One region of the Variovorax sp. V93 genome, then DNA from elsewhere that is predicted to be linked to it. Evidence: predicted binding sites of a transcription regulator. Region 1 holds the regulator's gene; the other holds the start of a gene.
The links. Region 1 encodes sigma-54, which starts transcription at its own class of promoters, with help from an activator protein. Its sites were predicted from a motif close to TGGCANGNAANCTGCTTT; they were not measured.

Region 1 (7,571 bases):
ATCGACGACCTCGACTCCATCCGCGAATTCGCGGTCGCCTACCTGCGCCGCGAGCAGGACCTGGACCTGCAGGCCTTCCGCGTGCGCTTCGACAACTACTACCTCGAATCGAGCCTCTACACCAGCGGCCGTGTCGAGGCCGCGGTGCAAAAGCTCGTGGCCGCCGGCAAGACCTACGAGCAGGACGGCGCGCTGTGGCTCCGGTCGACCGACTACGGCGACGACAAGGACCGCGTGATGAAGAAGCAGGACGGCACGTACACCTACTTCGTGCCCGACGTCGCCTATCACATCGCCAAGTGGGAGCGCGGCTTCCACAAGGTGGTCAACATCCAGGGCACCGACCACCACGGCACCATTGCGCGCGTGCGCGCCGGCCTGCAGGCGGCGGGGGTCGGCATTCCCGAGGGCTACCCCGACTACGTGCTGCACACCATGGTGCGCGTCATGAAGGGCGGCGAAGAGGTCAAGATCAGCAAGCGCGCGGGCAGCTACGTCACGCTGCGCGACCTGATCGAGTGGACCAGCACCGACGCCGTGCGCTTCTTCCTGCTGAGCCGCAAGCCCGACACCGAATACACCTTCGACGTCGACCTGGCCGTGGCCAAGAACAACGACAACCCGGTGTACTACGTGCAGTACGCTCATGCGCGCATCTGCTCGGTGCTGGCGGGCTGGGGCGGCGACGCGGCCGCCCTCAAGGACGTGGACCTGTCGCCGCTCGAAAGCCCGGCCGCGCAGGCGCTCATGCTGCTGCTGGCCAAGTACCCCGCCATGCTCACGGCCGCGGCCAAGGATTTCGCGCCGCACGACGTCACCTTCTACCTGCGCGAACTGGCGGCCAGCTACCACAGCTACTACGACGCGGAGCGCATCCTGGTCGACGAGGAGCCGGTCAAGCTGGCGCGGCTCGCGCTCGTCGCGGCCACCGCGCAGGTGCTGCACAATGGCCTCGCGATTCTCGGCGTCAGTGCGCCGAGCAAGATGTGAACCTCACCATGAAGAAGACAACCAGACAACGCGGCAACATCGTCATCGGGCTCATCGTCGGCCTGGTGCTGGGGTTGGGTGTCGCGCTGGGCATCGCGGTCTACGTGACCAAGGTGCCGATCCCGTTCGTGACCAAGACCCAGCGCGGCGGCGCCGAGCAGGACGAAGCCGAAGCCCGCAAGAACCGCGACTGGGATCCCAACGCACCGCTGGCCGGCAAGGCCGGTGCGCCCAAGCCACCGCCGGCCGCGGCCGGTCCGGTGGCGCCACCGGCCGGCGGCGACACCGCCGCCGTGGCGCCGGGTGCGGCGCCGCCGCCCGCTCCGCCGGTGCCGGTGGTGGTGGCTCCGAAGCCCGCGCGCCCGGCCCCGGTGCCGGCCGAGGCCAATTCCCTGCCGCCATCGAACGATCCGCTCGGCGACCTGGCGCGCGCGCGCGCCGGCGGCAACAGCGGCAGCACCGCCACGGCTTCCGCCGCGCCCGGCGGCAACAGCGCGGCGGCGGGTGCCGATCCGTTCATGTACTTCGTGCAGGCGGGCGCCTTCCGCACCACCGACGATGCCGAGGCACAGCGCGCCAAGCTGTCGCTGATGGGCGTCGAGGCCCGGGTCACCGAGCGCGAGCAGGCAGGCCGCACCGTCTACCGGGTGCGCGCGGGCCCGTTCAACAAGAAGGACGAGGCCGATCGCCTGAAGGAGCGGCTCGACAGCGGCGGCCTCGAATCGGCGCTCGTGCGCGTGCAGCGCTGAGCTTGCCGGCAGCCGTCACGGATATTCTTTAAGCTTCGCCGCGCGGCATGGGCCGCCGCCAGGATCGTCCTGGGCATGCCGCTTGCGGGAACTCCGCGCGGCGCGCCGGCTCAGTCTGCCGTACCCCACAGGAGAACTCTTTCAATGAAACGTCGTGACTTTTCGCTGGCCGCCACCTCGCTGGGCCTGCTTTCGCTGGCTGGCAACACCGCGCACGCCCAGGCGCGCGCGCCCAAGGCCGGCACCGAGTACCTGGTGCTCGACAAGCGCGTGCCGGTCGACGCGCCGGCGGGCAAGGTCGAGGTGATCGAGTTCTTCTCGTACAACTGCCCGCACTGCAACGACTTCGAGCCGCAGCTGGAAGCCTGGCTCAAGACGGCCCCCAAGGAAGTGGCGTTCCGCCGCGTGCCCGTGCCTTTCGTGGGCAACGACGTCGAGGCCAAGCAGCGCCTGTACTACGCGCTCGAAGCCATGGGCAAGGTCGACGAATTCCAGCCGAAGGTCTTCGACGCCATCCACAAGCAGCGCCAGAACGTGAACGGCGACGCCAACATCATTGCCTGGGCGGGAGCCAACGGCCTGGACGGCGCCAAGTTCAAGGAAGTCTTCACCTCCTTCGGCGTGGCCAGCAAGGCCAAGCGCGCCGCGCAGCTGACCGACGCCTACAAGGTGGCCGGCGTGCCGGCGCTGGCCGTGAACGGGCGCTGGTACGTGGACGGCGAGCTGGCCGGCAACATGACCAAGGCGCTGCAGGTCACCAACTACCTGATCGGCGAAGCCAAGAAAGGCTGACCCCGGGCTGCGCGGCACTTCGCGTCCGCTGCGCGCCCACACCCCCTTGCAGGGGGCGGCACCTGCGGCCCGGCAAAGCCGGTTCCGCGGTGTCTCCCGGATGGGATGTCAAGCCCGCATTTGGCGGGCTTTTTCATTTGCGGTTGAAGGCTTGGCGCCATCCGCCGCATACAATGCAGAGCAAGTTTCGTGCCTCTATGACATTGCACTCCTACTCCCACACCACCCCTCTTCTTCGCAGCACCGGCCGCCTGGCCCGTCTCGCTCGCGCGGCTATCGGTGCGCTGCTGCTGGCCGGCCTGGCCTCGGGCGCGCTGGCCGAGACCGCCGACCGCAGCAAGCCGATGAACATCGAATCCGATGCGATGCGCTACGACGACCTCAAGCAGACGAGCGTGTTCACGGGCAACGTGCTGGTCACCAAGGGCACGATCATCATCCGCGGCGCGCGCATCGACGTACGCCAGGATGCCGAGGGCTACCAGTACGGCGTGGTCACGGCGGCGCCCGGCAAGCGGGCCTACTACAAGCAGAAGCGCAATGCGCCCGACGAGTGGATCGAGGGCGAATCCGAGGTCATCGAGTACGACAGCCGCGCCGACAACGTCAAGTTCATCCGCAATGCCGTCATGCGCCGCCTGCTCGGCGCCACGCCGAACGACGAGAGCCAGGGTGCGCTGATCGTCTACGACCAGAGCAACGACACCTACACCGTCAATGGCTCCACCGTGCCGCCGAACACCGCGGTGAACGCGCCGGCGGGCGGACGGGTGAAGACCATCCTCACGCCCAAGAGCGCCACCGCGCCGGCCCCGGGAGCTTCGGCGCCCGCCGGCGGACGGGCCGCGCCCGCGGCAGCAGCCCCCCAGCCGGCGCCCGGCGCCGGCCTGCGCTCGACCACCACGCTGGGCGGCGAAGGGGAAGGGCGCAAGTGATCGAAACCGCTGGAACCCAGAACGCCGACGGCACGCCGGGCAGCCGCCTGGTGGTGCGCGGACTGCAGAAAAGCTACGGCAGCCGCAAGGTCGTGCGGGACGTCTCGCTCGACGTGCAAAAGGGCGAGGTCGTCGGGCTGCTCGGCCCCAACGGCGCGGGCAAGACCACGTCGTTCTACATGATCGTGGGCCTGGTGCGGGCCGACGCGGGCGACATCACCATCGACGGCGAGCCCATCGCCCACATGCCGATCCACCGGCGCGCCCGCATGGGCCTGAGCTACCTGCCGCAGGAAGCCTCCATCTTCCGCAAGCTCACGGTCGAGGAAAACGTGCGCGCCGTGCTCGAACTCCAGCGCGAACCCGACGCCAGCGGCAAGCCCGCGCCTTTGACGAAGCAGCGCATCGAGGAGCGGCTCTCGGGGCTGCTGGCCGACCTGCGGGTGGACCATCTTCGCGATTCGCCCGCGCTCGCGCTCTCGGGCGGCGAACGCCGCCGGGTCGAGATCGCCCGCGCGCTGGCCACGCAGCCGCGCTTCATCCTGCTGGACGAGCCCTTCGCCGGCATCGACCCGATCGCGGTGATCGAGATCCAGCGGATCATCAGCTTCCTGAAGGAGCGCGGCATCGGCGTGCTCATCACCGACCACAACGTGCGTGAGACGCTGGGCATCTGCGATCACGCGTTCATCATCAGCGACGGGCATGTGCTGGCACAAGGCACACCCTCGGAGATCGTCGACAACGCCGAAGTACGCAGGGTGTACCTCGGCGAGCACTTCCGGATGTAAGGGAGGAGTCGGTCTCCATGAAGCAAGGGCTGTCCCTTCGCGTTTCGCAGCACCTGGCGCTCACGCCCCAGCTGCAGCAGTCGATCCGGCTGCTGCAGCTGTCCACGCTCGAACTGAGCCAGGAGGTGGAGCAGATGCTGGACGAGAACCCGTTCCTCGAACGCACCGCGGAAGAAGCGGCGCGCGAGGAGTTCGGGCTCGACGCCATCGACACGCCGGTGCCGCGCGACGAAGCCGGTGAAGCCGCCGAGGGCGAATTCGCCTCGGCCCCGGCCAGCAGCGCAACCACCACTTCGAGCGAAACCTCCTCGGCAGCCGAGGCCGACGTACCCGCCGCCGACGCCACCGAGCGCGAGCCCGACTGGGAAGGCGACGGCACCGTCGACATGGCGCCCGACGACAGCGAATGGGGCAGCGACGCCCCCGCGCGCCAGAACAACCTGGGCGACGACGAACGCGCCGACGCCACCGAGCTCGCGCGCAGCCAGGAGTCGCTGCAGTCCTTCCTGCACCGGCAGGCGCTGAGCCTGCGGCTCAACGAGAACGACAGCGCCGCGCTGCGCTTCCTGATCGAATCGCTCAACGACGACGGCTACCTCGAAGACTCCCTGCCGGCGCTGGCCTCGGGCCTCGCGGGCGACGACAACGACCAGTTCGACGAACTGGTGCACCACTTCCAGGTGGCGCTCGGCCTGCTGCAAAGCCTGGAGCCGGCCGGCGTCGGCGCGCGCGATCTGGGCGAATGCCTGTGCATCCAGCTGCGCGCGCTGGCCAGCGAAAGCGAGACCGAAGAGCAGGCCCTGGTGCGCAAGACCGCCATCGCGATCTGCAAGCAGCCGATGGAGCTGCTCGCGCGGCGCGATTTCAAGCGCCTGGCCACGCTCACGCGCACCAACGAAGAGGTGGTGCGCTCGGCGCTGCAGATCATCTCGCGCCTGGAGCCCAAGCCGGGCCGCCGCTTCGTCGACGTCGAGCGCAACATCGTGATTCCCGACGTGATCGTCACCAAGATCGGCCGCGGCACCAACGCCAAGTTCCGCGTCATGCTCAACCCCGAGGTGATGCCGCGGCTGCGCGTGCACGACATCTATGCCGGCGCGCTCAAGTCGCACAAGGGCGAGGGCAGCCAGGCGCTGTCGCAGCGGCTGCAGGAGGCGCGCTGGTTCATCAAGAACATCCAGCAGCGCTTCGACACCATCCTGCGCGTGAGCAACGCCATCGTCGAGCGGCAGAAGAGCTTCTTCGTGCACGGCGAGCTCGCAATGCGGCCCTTGGTGCTGCGCGAGATCGCCGACGAACTCGGCCTGCACGAATCGACCATCTCGCGCGTGACCACGGCCAAGTACATGGCCACGCCTTTCGGCACGGTCGAGCTCAAGTACTTCTTCGGCTCGGCGCTCGGCACCGAGACCGGCGGCAATGCGTCGAGCACCGCCGTGCGCGCGCTGATCAAGCAGTTCGTGAGCTCCGAGAGCATCAAGAAACCGCTGTCCGACAGCCAGATCTCCGAGATGCTCAAGGAGCAGGGCATCGAGTGCGCACGCCGCACCGTGGCCAAGTACCGCGAGGCCTTGCGCATCGCGCCCGCCAACCTTCGCAAGGCCCTGTAGAAAGCCGCCGATGGCCCGCCGCCTGCTGTCGCGCTGTGGGCAATGGGTCTTCGCCATGGCGGCGGCGCTGCTGTTCGCCGGCTGCGCCACCCTGCCCGACGAGGCACCGCGTCCGCCCACCAAGGCCATGGCCGCCTCGGCCGACACCGCGCTCGGCAAGATCGCGCTGGCCTCGCAGCCCGACCCCGACCTGAGCGGCTTTCGCCTGATGCCGGGCGGCGACTTCGCCTTCGACACCCGCATCCAGCTCGCGCGGCGCGCCCAGCGCACGCTCGACGTGCAGTACTACCAGATCGAGAACGACGAGACCGGCCGCTACCTGCTGCGCACGCTGCGCGATGCGGCCCGGCGCGGCGTGCGCGTGCGGCTCCTGATGGACGATCTCTACACCTCGGGCGAGGACGAGCTGCTGCTCGGCCTGGCCGCCACGCCCAACGTCGAGCTGCGCCTGTTCAACCCCTTTCCGGCCGGGCGCGGCAGCCTGCTCAGGCGCTTCACCGCTTCGCTGTTCGATTTCAGCCGCGTCAACCGGCGCATGCATAACAAGCTCTTCATCGCCGATGGCGCGATGGCGGTGGCGGGCGGGCGCAACATCGGCAACCAGTATTTCAGGCGCACGGCGGGCGAGAATTTCCTCGATCTCGACACCTTCGTGGCTGGTGCGCTGGTCCCGCGGCTGGGTGCGCTGTTCGACCAGTACTGGAACAGCGTCTATGTGCGGCCGGTCCAGTCGGTGGTGGCCAGCGAACTTCCGCAGGGCGAGCTGCAGAAGCGCTTCGAGGCCGCCACCGGCCCCGACACCACGCCGCCGCCGCCCAGGCCCGCGCCCAACGACCTGCTCGGCTACAGCCCGATCGCCGAAGACCTGGCTGCCGGCAAGCTCGACCTGATCTGGACCCTTGCCGAGGCCTACGCCGATTCGCCCGAACGCGTGATCGGCAAGACCGCCTCGTACGGCGGCGTGCCGCTGCTCGATGTCGACAGCGTGCGCTACAACGTGGTCGAGCAAATGCGCCGCGCGCGCTCCGAGGTGACCATCGTCTCGCCCTACCTGATTCCAGGCAAGGCGGGGCTCGAAGTGATGCGCGAGATCCGCCGGCGCAACGTCAAGATCAGCATCGTCACCAATTCCTTCGCCGCCACCGACGAGCCGCTGGTCCACACCGCCTACCGCCGCTACCGGCCCGAGATGCTCGAGCTCGGCGCCGAGCTCTACGAACTGAGCACCACGCGCACGCGGCGCAGCGTGCGGCTCGGCCTGTTCGGTACTTCGGTGGGGCGGCTGCATGCCAAGTCGGCGGTGATCGACCGGCAGATTCTTTTTGTCGGCTCGATGAACTTCGACCCGCGCTCCGAGACGCACAACACCGAGATCGGCCTGTTCATCCGCAGCCCCGAGATGGCGCAGCAGACGCTCAAGCTCATCGAGGTGCTGAAGCAGCAGGGCGCCTACCGGCTGCGCTTTGCGAAGGACAGCGGCAATTCGCGCATCGAGTGGATCAGCGAGGAGGAAGAAGCCGGCCGGACCACCGTGCTGAACGAGGAACCCGACTCCGATTTCTGGGGCCGCACCATGCTCGAGATGCTGGCGCCGCTGACGCCCGAGAGCCTGCTGTAGCCCGGGCGGCTCAGCCGCTGCGCACGCCCGACAGCAGCTTGAGGCCCAGCAGCACCATCACGCCGCCGGCCGCGCGGTCGATCCAG
Region 2 (7,571 bases), 2.1 Mb from region 1:
TGCTGTCGTAACAGCAATTTTTTCCGCCCATGCAGGCTCGTTCGAAGACTTCTTCCGGGCCGTGCGCGGCGACAACGCGAGCGGCGTGCGCACCCTGCTGAACCGCGGTTTCGACCCCAACACACGCGACGAGCACGGCCAGACCGGCCTGATCATTGCGCTGCGCGAACCGTCCCCCAAGGTGGTCCAGGTGCTGCTCGAATCGCCGCAGACCGACGTCGACCTGGCCAATGCCAAGGACGAAACCCCGCTGATGCTGGCCGCCATCAAAGGCCAGCAGGACGTGGTCGCGCAGCTGCTCAAGCGCGACGCCGCCGTCAACAAGACCGGCTGGACGCCGCTGCATTACGCCGCGAGCAGCGGCCAGCTGAGCATCATGAAGGTGCTGCTCGACAAGTTCGCCTTCATCGATGCGCAATCGCCCAACGGCACCACGCCGCTCATGATGGCCGCGATGTACGGCTCGACCGAGGCCGTGAAGCTCCTGCTGGCCGAAGGCGCGGACACCGCGATGAAGAACCAGCTCGGCATGACGGCCGTCGACTTCGCGAACAAGGCCAACCGTCCGGAAGCCGCGCAGCTGATCGCGGCTGCGGCTGGCGCCAAGGCCGATCCCAAGGCCATTCCGAAGGATGGCAAATGGTGAGCTTCCACACGCTCCATTGAGGGCCGGATCCGCCGCATCGGCAGGCTCGGGAAAACGCCAAAAAAAGGGCGCCCGCGCCTCGTGCGAGACTCTGCGCTGAAGGAGAAACAGAGATGAATACGTTCCTATTCATAATCTTTTTGCTGTCCATCGGACTGCTTGTGCTCGCAGCGGTCGCCAAGAAGAACTCGGCGCAAAACAGCAGCGGCTTCGTCGACAAGCCCAAGGCGCGCCCGCCGCTCACGGCACGCGAACAGGCCATGTACAACCGGCTGGTGCAGACGCTGCCGGACTTGGTGGTGCTGCCGCAGGTCAGCTTCGGAGCATTGCTCACGGCCCGCACGCGCGCGGCGCGAAGCTCGTTCAGCCGGAAGATCGCCGACTTCGTCGTGTGCGACCGTTCGTTCAAGGTCGTGGCCGTGGTCGCGTTCGGCGGCGACAAGAGCAGCAAGGGGAAGTCGCAGCGCGACCTGGACCGCGAGGCGCTGCTGGTGGAGGCCGGCTACCGCGTACTGCGCTATCCGCGGGTGCCGGATGTGGGGCGCGTGGAGGCCGACTTCGATCCGACGCTGGCGTCGGTGAGTCCCATGGGTTCCTGAGGGCGGGCTGGATTTTGCCGGGATTGGCGTCCGATCGGTCCACTCCAAAAAGGAACACAATGTGCATTATGTTAAATAACATTGATGCCGACCGCACCCTGCAGGACCTTGCCGTCCATGCCCCATTGCTTTCTTCTGCAACTGCTGCGGTAAATCCTTGTCGCCATTGGCAGTCGGCCGGCAGCCCCGTCGGGATCAGCTCTTGGGCTTTGCGTATTCCTCTGCGCTGATCACCTCGAAGCCAACGAACGGGTCATTGCCTTCGACCCATGCGTCATGGCCCGGTGGAATGGTGTACGACATGCCTTCCTCCAGGGTGGTCTTCGAGCCGTCATTCATTTGCACGGTTATCCGCCCGGAAACCACGTACCCGACGTGAGCGACCTGGCAGCTCTCCGTGCCGACGACCGGCTTGATGCACTTCGACCAGCGCCATCCGGGCTGGAACTTGAAGCGTCCCAGCGTGTATCCCTCGAGGCGGACCACTTCGACGCGCGTTTTTTCCGGCTCCCGAACCTCGTCCGGCTCGTCATGGGATTTCGTCTGAAGCTTGGTGACATTCATGGGACTTGCCATCACTACTCTCCTTGCACGAGTGAGCAGTTGGTCCGCGGCAGCCTCGTGCGAAACCGCGCGTCGAACGATTGCATGTTAGTCCCGGGCCACGCTCGTCAGCGACTCATTTTTCGCCCGGTAGGTACCCCGGTGGCGTGCATCTCGGGCACGTGCGCGGAATTTCCAGCGCTAAAGTGCTGATTGCGATGCTCAGCCAGACCACCACCACGCTCGACTTCGACACCGATGGCCGCGGCCTTCTGGAAATCACAGGCGCCGTCGCGCAATGGGTCGAACGCACCAGCTTTCAAACCGGGCTGCTGACGCTCTTCATCCGCCATACCTCGGCCAGCCTGCTGGTGCAGGAGAACGCGGATCCGGATGTGCAGGCAGACCTCGACCGTTTCCTTGCGCGCCTGGTGCCCGATGGCGATCCGCTGTTCCGGCACCGCGACGAAGGGCCGGACGACATGCCGGCCCATGTACGTTCGGCGCTGACCGCGGTCCAGCTTTCCATTCCCGTGACGAACGGGCGCATGGCCCTGGGCACCTGGCAGGGCATCTATCTGTGGGAGCACCGGGTGAGGCCGCATCGCAGGCAGGTGGCGCTGCACCTGATCGGGTCCTAGGGGCCCGCCCACCGGCCACCGCCCTGCTCTCTTGCGCCTGGCACGCCGCTCGCGGCTACTCCAGCGTGAACCCGATCTTCACCGTCACCTGCCAGTGCGCGACCTTGCCGTCCACCACGTGGCCACGCGTCTCGGTGACAGTGAACCATTGGATGTTGCGGACCGTCTCGTGCGCCTTGGTGATGGCCGTCTGCACGGCATCCTCGATGCCGATCGGCGAAGAGCCGGTCAGCTCGAGCGACTTGTAAACGTGATTCGACATGTCTTTTGCTCCTTGAATTGGTGCGCCGCAGCTGCTCTTCGTGCGGATCGGCCGCACGGCACACATGTTGACCCCTCGGCTCGCTTGTTGGAAGTGCCGGGCGACGGGTTTTTCGCGCCGCGCGAGTGCGGTGTGGAGCAGGCACGGTCTTTGCATGACCGAAAGTTCACGGTGTAACGAAGCACTGTTTTGGTGAGGTTTCCGCGGTCCTGCGGAGCCCGGAGCGTGAAGAGCGCCCAGCACCCCCGCCCGCGCTTCCGCAGGCATTCCTACCCCCTAACCCCGCCGAACAACGCGGCCCCGCAAGGGCTGCGCTTCGGCATTTGCATTGTTGTTTCGAATCAGCTGATTCCCCGAAAGGCCCACCCATGATGAAGAAACTCAAGCTCGTGATGGTCGGCAACGGCATGGCCGGCGTGCGCACGCTGGAGGAGCTCCTGAAGCTCGCGCCCGACCTGTACGACATCACCGTCTTCGGTGCCGAGCCGCACCCCAACTACAACCGCATCCTCTTGTCGCCCGTGCTCGCGGGCGAGCAGACCGTCGACGAGATCGTGCTCAACAGCTGGGAGTGGTACGCCGAGAACCACATCACCCTGCACGCCGGCAAGAAGGTGGTCGAGGTCGACCGCGTCAAGCGCATCGTGCGCGCCGAAGATGGCACCGAAGCCCCCTACGACCGCCTCCTGATGTGCACCGGCTCCAACCCCTTCATGCTGCCCGTGCCCGGCCGCGACCTGAAGGGCGTCATCGCCTACCGCGACATCGCCGACACCGACTACATGATCGAGACCGCCAAGACCCACAAGAGCGCCGTCGTCATCGGCGGCGGCCTGCTCGGGCTGGAGGCGGCCAACGGCCTGATGCTGCGCGGCATGGACGTCACCGTGGTGCACGTCATGCCCTGGCTCATGGAGCGCCAGCTCGACGACGTCGCCGGCAAGCTCCTGCAGAAGTCGCTCGAAGACCGCGGCCTGAAGTTCCTCATCGGCGCCCAGACCCAGGAGCTGGTGGGCAACGACCAGGGCCGCGTGGCCGCCATCCGCTTCAAGGACGGCACCGAAGTGCCCGCCGACCTGGTCGTCATGGCTGTCGGCATCCGCCCCAACACCGAGCTGGCCGAGCAGATGCGCCTGCACTGCAACCGCGGCATCGTCGTCACCGACACCATGCAGACCGTGACCGATGCGCGCATCTACTCGGTGGGCGAATGCGCGGCCCACCGCGGCATCGCCTACGGCCTGGTCGCCCCCCTGTTCGAGCAGGCCAAGGTCGCGGCCAACCACCTGGCCCAGTTCGGCATCGGGCGCTACCTGGGCTCGCTCACCTCCACCAAGCTCAAGGTCACCGGCATCGACCTCTTCTCCGCCGGCGAGTTCATGGGCGGCGAGGGCACCGAGGAGATCGTCATGAGCGACCCCTTCGGCGGGGTCTACAAGAAACTCGTCATCAAGGACGACAAGCTGGTGGGCGCCTGCCTGTACGGCGACACGGTGGACGGCAGCTGGTACTTCAAGCTGCTGCGCGACGGGCGCAGCGTGCACGACATCCGCGACAAGCTGATGTTCGGCGAGTCCAACATCGGCGACACCGGCCACGAGGGCCACAGCAAGGCCGCCAGCATGCCCGACGACGCCGAGGTGTGCGGCTGCAACGGCGTGACCAAGGGCACCATCTGCAAGGCCATCAAGGACAAGGGCCTGTTCACCCTGGACGAGGTCAAGAAGCACACCAAGGCCAGCGCCAGCTGCGGCTCGTGCACCGGGCTGGTCGAGCAGATCCTGATGTTCACCGCCGGCGGCGACTACTCGGCCACGCCGAAGAAGAAGGCGGTGTGCGGCTGCACCGACGCGAACCACCAGGACGTGCGCGACGCCATCCGCCGGGAACACTACCTGACGCACGACGAGGTCTACCGCAACCTGGGCTGGCGCACGCCCAACGGCTGCGCCACCTGCCGCCCGGCCATCAACTACTACCTGATCAGCACCTGGCCCAAGGAGGCCAGGGACGATCCGCAGAGCCGCTTCATCAACGAGCGCAGCCACGCCAACATCCAGAAGGACGGCACCTATTCCGTCATTCCCCGGATGTGGGGCGGCCACACCACGCCCGACGAGCTGCGGCGCATCGCGGACGCGGCCGACAAGTACAAGATCCCGACCGTCAAGGTCACGGGCGGCCAGCGCATCGACCTCCTGGGGGTGAAGAAGGAGGACCTGGAGGGCGTGTGGAAGGACATCGGCATGCCCTCGGGCTTTGCCTATGCCAAGAGCCTGCGCACGGTGAAGACCTGCGTGGGCAGCGAGTGGTGCCGCTTCGGCACGCAGGACTCCACCCAGATGGGCAAGGACCTGGAGCGCGCGCTGTGGGCGATGTATTCGCCGCACAAGGTGAAGCTGGCGGTCTCGGGGTGCCCCCGCAACTGCGCCGAGGCCGGGATCAAGGACGTGGGGGTGATCGGGGTGGATTCGGGCTGGGAGCTGTACGTGGGCGGCAACGGCGGGATCAAGACCGAGGTGGCGCAGTTCCTGGTGAAGGTGAAGACGGCGGCCGAGGTGATGGAGTATTCGGGCGCCTTCCTGCAGCTGTACCGCGAGGAAGGCTGGTACCTGGAGCGCACGGTGCACTACATCGGGCGGGTGGGGCTGGACTATGTGAAGAAGAAGATCCTCGAAGACGAAGCTGGCCGCAAGGCGCTGTGGGAGCGGCTGCAGTTCGCGCTGGATGGGGAGCCCGATCCGTGGTTCGAATCGAGCCAGGCGCAGGTGGATGTGCGGCAGTTCACGCCGGTGGCGGTGGTGCACGAAGCAACGCAGGCGGCCTGAACGGCAAGGAGAAAACAACTCATGAGCAACAACAGCAACAGCAACGAATGGCAGGTGATCTGCCGCGTCGAGGACATCCCGGTGCTGGGCGCGCGCCGCGTGGCGCGGCCGGTGGGCGTGGATGTGGCGGTGTTCCGCAACGCCGAGGACCAGGTGTTCGCGCTGCTCGACCGCTGCCCGCACAAGGGCGGCCCCTTGAGCCAGGGCATCGTGTTCGGCACCAGCGTGGCCTGCCCGCTGCACAACTGGGCCATCGGGCTGCAGGACGGCTGCGCCCAATCGCCCGACGAAGGGTGCACGCCGCGGTTTGCGGTGAAGGTGGCCGAAGGCGTGGTGCATCTGGACTCGAAAGAACTCGCGACGCATGCCGTCGAACTGGAGCGCCCCGTTGCAGGGCCCGCGAACCGCGCCCGCCTGTCCGAAGACACGGCCGCCTGAACCGCCGAGCCACCATGAGCCTCACTCTGACTTCCTCGACGCCTGCGACGCATGTCCGGGCGCCCATGGCGCTCGGCCGCTGCACCCTCGTCGGTGCCGGCCCCGGCGATCCCGAACTGCTCACGCTGAAGGCGCTCAGGGCCATCCAGTCGGCCACCGTGCTGCTCGTCGACGACCTGGTCAGCGACGACATCGTCGCCATGGCGGCGCCCGGCGCGCGCGTGATCCAGGTCGGCAAGCGCGGCGGCTGCAAGAGCACGCCGCAAAGTTTCATCGAGCGGCTGATGATCATGGCGGTTCGCGAAGGCGAGCAGGTGGTCCGGCTCAAGGGCGGCGACCCTTTCATCTTCGGACGCGGCGGTGAAGAGGTCGAGCACCTCGCGCAGGCCGGCATCCATGTGGAAGTGGTGAACGGCATCACGGCCGGACTGGCCGGGCTCACTTCGCTCGGCGTGCCGCTCACGCACCGTGCGCATGCGCAGGGCGTGGTGTTCATCACCGGCCACGCCAAGCCCGGATCACCGGGGCCCGACTGGCGCACGCTGGCCGCCACGGCCCATTCGGCGCGCCTCACGCTGGTCATCTACATGGGCGTATCGAGCGCAGGCTCGATCCAGGACGAACTGCTGAGCGGACTGCCGCCGGCCACGCCGATCGTGGTGGTGCAGAACGCCAGCCTGCCTTTGCAGCGGCACGCCGTCGGCACGCTGGCGACGCTGCAGCGCACGATTGCCGACAACGGCCTTGGCAGCCCTTCGATCATCGTGGTCGGCGATGTGCTGCAAGGGCTCGCGGCCGCAACTCGCGCGGCGCAGCCCGCGCTGGAGAAGGCCGCCTGAGGCGCAGCCCCCTTCCCTTTTTTTCGTTCAGCCTCCCACTCTTCAATCCCAAAGAAAAAAGCCATGGCCTATCTGCAGCCTTCCGAATTCGTCACCAAGATGGTGGACGCTGGTGAATCCAAGATCTTCATGTCCACGCGCGACACGCTCATCCGCGCCTTCATGGCAGGCGCGATCCTCGCGCTGGCGGCGGTGTTTGCCGTCACCATCAACGTGCAGACCGGCTATTCGATCATCGGCGCGATCCTGTTTCCCGTCGGCTTCTGCATCCTCTACCTGCTCGGCTTCGACCTCCTGACCGGCGTGTTCGTGCTGACGCCGCTCGCGCTGATCGACAAGCGGCCGGGCGTGACCATCGGCGGCGTGCTGCGCAACTGGGGCCTGGTGTTCGTCGGCAATTTCCTCGGCGCCTTCACCGTGGCCGTGCTGATGGCCATCGTCTTCACCTTCGGCTTCACGAGCCCGCCCGACAAGGTCGGCCAGGTGATTGCCACGATCGGCGAGGCGCGCACGCTCGGCTACTCCGCCCATGGCGCTGCGGGCATGCTGACACTCTTCGTGCGCGGCATGCTGTGCAACTGGATGGTGTCCACCGGCGTGGTGGGTGCGATGATCTCCACTTCGGTGAGCGGCAAGGTGCTGGCCATGTGGATGCCGATCATGGTGTTCTTCTTCATGGTGTTCGAGCACTCGGTCGTCAACATGTTCCTCTTTCCGTCGGCGCTGCTCATGGGCGGCAATTTTTCGATCATGGACTACATCATCTGGAACGAGA

Region 2: the regulator sigma-54 is predicted to act here: its motif matches at 2,831-2,848, upstream of nirB (nitrite reductase large subunit NirB).

Annotation. Positions count from the first base shown of each region.
Region 1 covers NZ_AP028669.1:570,026-577,596, forward strand. The annotation lists gene argS (arginine--tRNA ligase) at 1-990, shown strand, start outside; gene ACAM54_RS02555 (SPOR domain-containing protein) at 999-1,739, shown strand; gene ACAM54_RS02560 (thiol:disulfide interchange protein DsbA/DsbL) at 1,884-2,531, shown strand; gene lptA (lipopolysaccharide transport periplasmic protein LptA) at 2,729-3,466, shown strand; gene lptB (LPS export ABC transporter ATP-binding protein) at 3,463-4,257, shown strand; gene ACAM54_RS02575 (RNA polymerase factor sigma-54) at 4,275-5,867, shown strand; gene ACAM54_RS02580 (phospholipase D family protein) at 5,878-7,485, shown strand; gene ACAM54_RS02585 (LysE family translocator) at 7,496-7,571, opposite strand, start outside.
Region 2 covers NZ_AP028669.1:2,713,098-2,720,668, forward strand. The annotation lists gene ACAM54_RS12850 (ankyrin repeat domain-containing protein) at 1-646, shown strand, start outside; gene ACAM54_RS12855 (DUF2726 domain-containing protein) at 760-1,245, shown strand; gene ACAM54_RS12860 (cupin domain-containing protein) at 1,441-1,821, opposite strand; gene ACAM54_RS12865 (secondary thiamine-phosphate synthase enzyme YjbQ) at 2,007-2,429, shown strand; gene ACAM54_RS12870 (dodecin) at 2,485-2,691, opposite strand; gene nirB (nitrite reductase large subunit NirB) at 3,063-5,519, shown strand; gene nirD (nitrite reductase small subunit NirD) at 5,541-5,957, shown strand; gene cobA (uroporphyrinogen-III C-methyltransferase) at 6,023-6,796, shown strand; gene ACAM54_RS12890 (formate/nitrite transporter family protein) at 6,860-7,571, shown strand, end outside.